Regions from separate parts of the Jeotgalibaca sp. MA1X17-3 genome, predicted to be linked through region 2. Evidence: riboswitches for the same ligand, from Rfam matches in the RefSeq annotation. Region 2 holds a riboswitch; the other holds the start of a gene.
What was found. Region 2 has a riboswitch for cobalamin ahead of LZ578_RS10160 (DUF4430 domain-containing protein). Riboswitches for the same ligand answer to the same signal wherever they lie in the genome.
Positions count from the first base shown of each region.

Region 1 (2,208 bases), 460 kb from region 2:
TTAATTATGATTATTGTTTTTATTATTCTTTCACAAATCTTCTTTTCAAAAGCAGATATTGATGTACAAGTACTACCGAAAGAAAAACGGAAAATTTCATTTGAATTTTTAAAAGATAGTCTATTTTGGGTTATTATTGCTATTTTGTTTTTCTATATGTGTAGTGAAGCTGCAATAACAGGTTGGTTAGTGAAGTTTTTTGTAGATACGAATGTTTTGGTTCTAGAAAAAGCTCAGCTACTTTCCAGTTTTCTATGGCTAGGTATTTTAATTGGTCGAGTATACTGCTCTATAGTGAGTGGGAAAATGTCTAGAAAAAGATTGTTGATTGGTATCAGCTTAGGTATGTTTGTTTCCTTTGTAGCTCTGATTTATAGTCAAACTACTCTAACAGTTATTCTCTCTTCATTGGCTCTTGGAGCAACGATGGGAGGGATTTATCCAACTGCTGTAACTTTAGCTGGAGTGTCCATCAAACAATACCCGATGGCTATGGGATGGATTTTAGTCACAGGAGGAATTGGAGCAACTGTTGCACCTACCTTTGTAGGAGTTTTATCTGATCACTTTGATTTGTTTTTCGGAATGCAAAGTATTATTATCATGATTGGATTGATGATTGTAAGTATAGCGACATATATAGTGATTGAACGAAAAAGAGTTATTTCTGAGGTTAAAATTTAATAGATAATAAGAAAGTGAGAAATGTTCTAAAGAACTTCTTACTTTCTTTTTTTGTGTGAATAGATATTTTTGTGTCAAACAAGATAGAACGGGCGGCGTTATAAAAACCAGTTAATTGTAACGGGTGTTAGTAAAACCCATCTATAGATACAGTTATAGACTTTGAAAAAGTACTTTAGCGTTGTAAATACAGGTAGAACGTATAAAACGGATTGGTTTTTTTGTAATAAAAATATAGCATCTATGATAATTAAAAATTGAAAAATTAGTTTTTCTTCATTTAGTTGTAAAACAAGTTTTTGTCCCATATAATGAAAGTAGAAATTAAATACTGAATAATAGGTTAACATCATTAAGTGATGTCAATAAAAGGAAAGTTCGGTTCAAATCCGACGCGGTACCGCCACTGTAAGTGCGAGTTTTCTATTATTATGCCACTGTCATCAAGATGGGAAGGCAATAGAAAGCAAAAACCACAAGCCAGGATATCTGCCTATTTTCTACCATTCCAACTACGAGTATAGGGAGGTGTGTATGCAAATGAATTATTTCGTTTGCATGTTCATAAAACGCTTACATGCATCTCGTTAAAAGAGGTGTATTTTTTTGATTTAAGTTTTGGTTATTATATTGAAAAGAATAAATAAAGTAATAGGAGTGTACAAATGAACAAAAAGTTAAGAAAAATCAGTATTTTAATACTTTCTTTTTTATTTACATTAGGCAGTGTTATTGGGTTCATTCCCCAAGAAACGTTAGCAGCCACGTTAGATCATGCTGTAACTGTTCAAGCAACAGATAGTGAAGGGAATAAAGTTCTTCCTTTAACAGCTGTAAAAGTTGAAGAAGGGGCTACTGCTTATGATGCATTAATTTCAGCGGCTGAAAAGCAGGGAGTTGAAGTGGCTACTACTGAATTTGATGGTGGTTTAGGTCAATTCGTTGAAGCAATTGGAAATGTTGAAGGGGACGGTATAAACAATTATTGGTCTTTCCTTACACAAGGGGAGTATTCTCAAGTAGGTGTTTCCAATTACAAAATCAGTCATGGAGATAACTTAAACTTTGTATTGATATCTATGAATCCTGAAGAAAATGATCCAGATATTTCAGTTACCGTTTCAGCAAAAGATTTAAATGGTAATTTGGTAATGCCAGAAACTAATGTTTCATTAGATGCAAGAAGTTCTGCTTATGACGCCCTTTATCAAGCAGCATCTAGTAATTCATTAAAATTAAATGTAGCGGTAGATGAAACGTACTTCACTTACATCAATAATATTGGAAATCAAACACTAGGTGAGTTTGATTATTGGAATTTATCAGTAAATAATAAAGTATCTGAAAATGGAGTAATTACCACTTTATTGAACGATGGAGATCATATTCAATTGGAAATTCAAAATTTTTCAGACTCAGAAAATCCAGAAGAACCAGAAAATCCAGAAGAACCAGAAAATCCTGGAGAGTCAACAGATCCCGAGGAACCACAAAGTCCTGGAGAGCCAACGGATCCGGTAGATC
Region 1 is NZ_CP090983.1:91,601-93,808, reverse strand. Features, by position in the region: gene LZ578_RS00410 (sugar MFS transporter) at 1-684, shown strand, start outside; cobalamin riboswitch at 1,008-1,196, shown strand; gene LZ578_RS00405 (DUF4430 domain-containing protein) at 1,350-2,208, shown strand, end outside.
Region 1: another riboswitch for cobalamin. It lies ahead of LZ578_RS00405 (DUF4430 domain-containing protein); the one in region 2 lies ahead of LZ578_RS10160 (DUF4430 domain-containing protein).

Region 2 (2,208 bases):
TGGAACGTCTGGAAAAGCTCTTCGTTTAGAAGGAATCTTGATGAATATTTATGATCCATCTTTGACTGGTGGAATTGAGTACAGAACGCATGTAGAAAAAGTCGGCTGGCAAGATTGGAAAGCTGACTGGAAAATGAGTGGAACACAAGGAAAAGCATTACGGCTAGAAGGGATTGAAATAAAACTAACCGAAGAAATGGCACAACACTATGATGTTTACTATCGTGTCCATGCACAAAGTTATGGATGGTTGGGTTGGGCTAAAAATGGCGAATCCGCAGGAACTGAAGGACTTGCAAAGCGTCTCGAAGGTATTGAGGTCCGACTCGTTTTAAAGAGTTTAAATGCGCCAGGATCGACTTCGAACTCATTTATAAAGAAATAAAATATAAAAAGACAGAGTACATTACCAAGAATGTACTCTGTCTTTTTTATGATAAATATATCTCTATTTAAAATAAAAAAGAAGAAGCTTGCAAAAGAAGAAGGATTGGACTATTATAGGAATTGATAGAAGTACCATTCTAAGACAACTAAGATATGGAAGTTTGGTTCAATCCCAAGACGGTCCCGCCACTGTAATCATATGGCAACATATGGAGTCAGATCTTTATCTTAGCTTGCTAATCATGCATGCGCATCCTGTTTCGAGGTAAAACAGTGTCGTAGTAGTCTATGTAATGGAGCATAGACTTTTTTTATACCCAAAACAGCTTCATTTTTAGCAAAATGAGGAATTCTATCAAGTATAATTGGAACTGTTTTTCAATGATGAATAACAATGGGCAATGACGCCTATTCAGTTCTAATATTTTAATTAATTAAAAAGGATAAGGATGTTGTAAATTATGAAAAAACTATGGATACTATTCGCCGCAGGATTTATTTTAACAGGTTGTGCTGATGCAGGAAATAATGCTGCAAATTCAGCAGAAACTCAGTCGAACATAGAAATAAGTTCATCGATAAAGAATGAAAACGCAATTTCTGTAACGATTAGTGTAATGGAAGATGGAAAGTTAATAGAGGACGGTACAAAGAGTCTAGAATTAGAAGAAGGAACCACTTTATTAGAAGCAATGAAAGCTAATTTTGATATTGAAGAAGACAATGATTTTATAACTTCAATCAATGGGCAGGAACAAGATAATGAAGCTAACAAATATTGGCTATTTGATATCAATGGGGAAGAGTCCATGGTTGGTGCTGCTGATGTAGAGCTTCAAGAAGACGATTTCGTAGAGTTTAATTTAGAATAAACCAACTAATATTTTCCAAAGAAAAAAGACCGGAAAACGGTCTTTTTTGTTGTTTAAAAAACGCCTAGACTCATGTTTTTTTATTCCTGTCTTGACTTTCTTTTTTTTTAGAAATACTATAAATATGTGTGTTGCGCTTTCATCTTGAAAATGAGGGGCGGAAAAAATGACAATTAAAGATAGAAAAATATTTGAATCTGTTCCCGGTAAACAAGTAACTTTGGCTCATATTATTGCAAGTCCTGATAAACGGATTTTTGATAAACTGGGATTACAAGATGAGTATTATCAGGCAATCGGAATCATGACGATCACTCCGAGTGAAGTTTCCATTATTGCCGTGGATATTGCCAAAAAAGCTGCGGCAATAAAGATTGGTTTCGTAGATCGATTTAGTGGTTCAGTTTTTATTTTAGGCGACGTTGCCTCAGTAGAAATGGCCATGCAAGAGTCAATCGATTATTTAGAAAAATTAATGGGGTTTAGTATTACAAAAATAACTCGCACCTAAAGTAAAGAGGGTGACTAAATGAAAAAAATCATGTTCATTGGCTCAATTGGATGCGGTAAAACAACACTTTGCCAAAAAATAGTTGGAAAAGAACTTCATTATAATAAAACACAAGCAGTAGAATTTTATCCGCAAATGATCGATACTCCTGGAGAATTTATTCAACATCGACGTTTTTATAATGCCTTACAAATGATGGCAGTAGAAGCAGAAATTATTGGTTTGGTCTCTAACTGCGTGGAAGAAGAACAAGTCTTTTCACCGGGTTTTGCTCAAAACTTTATGAAGCCTAGTATCGGAATTATTACTCAAATTGATTTATGTGATGATAAACAAATAAAAGAAGCAGAACAACGTCTAGAACTAGCTGGAGTAAATAAAATATTTAAAGTCTCAGCTGTAGAAGATATCGGAATGGACGTACTAATAAAATATTTA
Region 2 is NZ_CP090983.1:2,025,325-2,027,532, reverse strand. Features, by position in the region: gene LZ578_RS10165 (Ig-like domain-containing protein) at 1-385, shown strand, start outside; adenosylcobalamin (AdoCbl) riboswitch at 517-671, shown strand; gene LZ578_RS10160 (DUF4430 domain-containing protein) at 849-1,259, shown strand; gene LZ578_RS10155 (BMC domain-containing protein) at 1,426-1,770, shown strand; gene LZ578_RS10150 (EutP/PduV family microcompartment system protein) at 1,789-2,208, shown strand, end outside.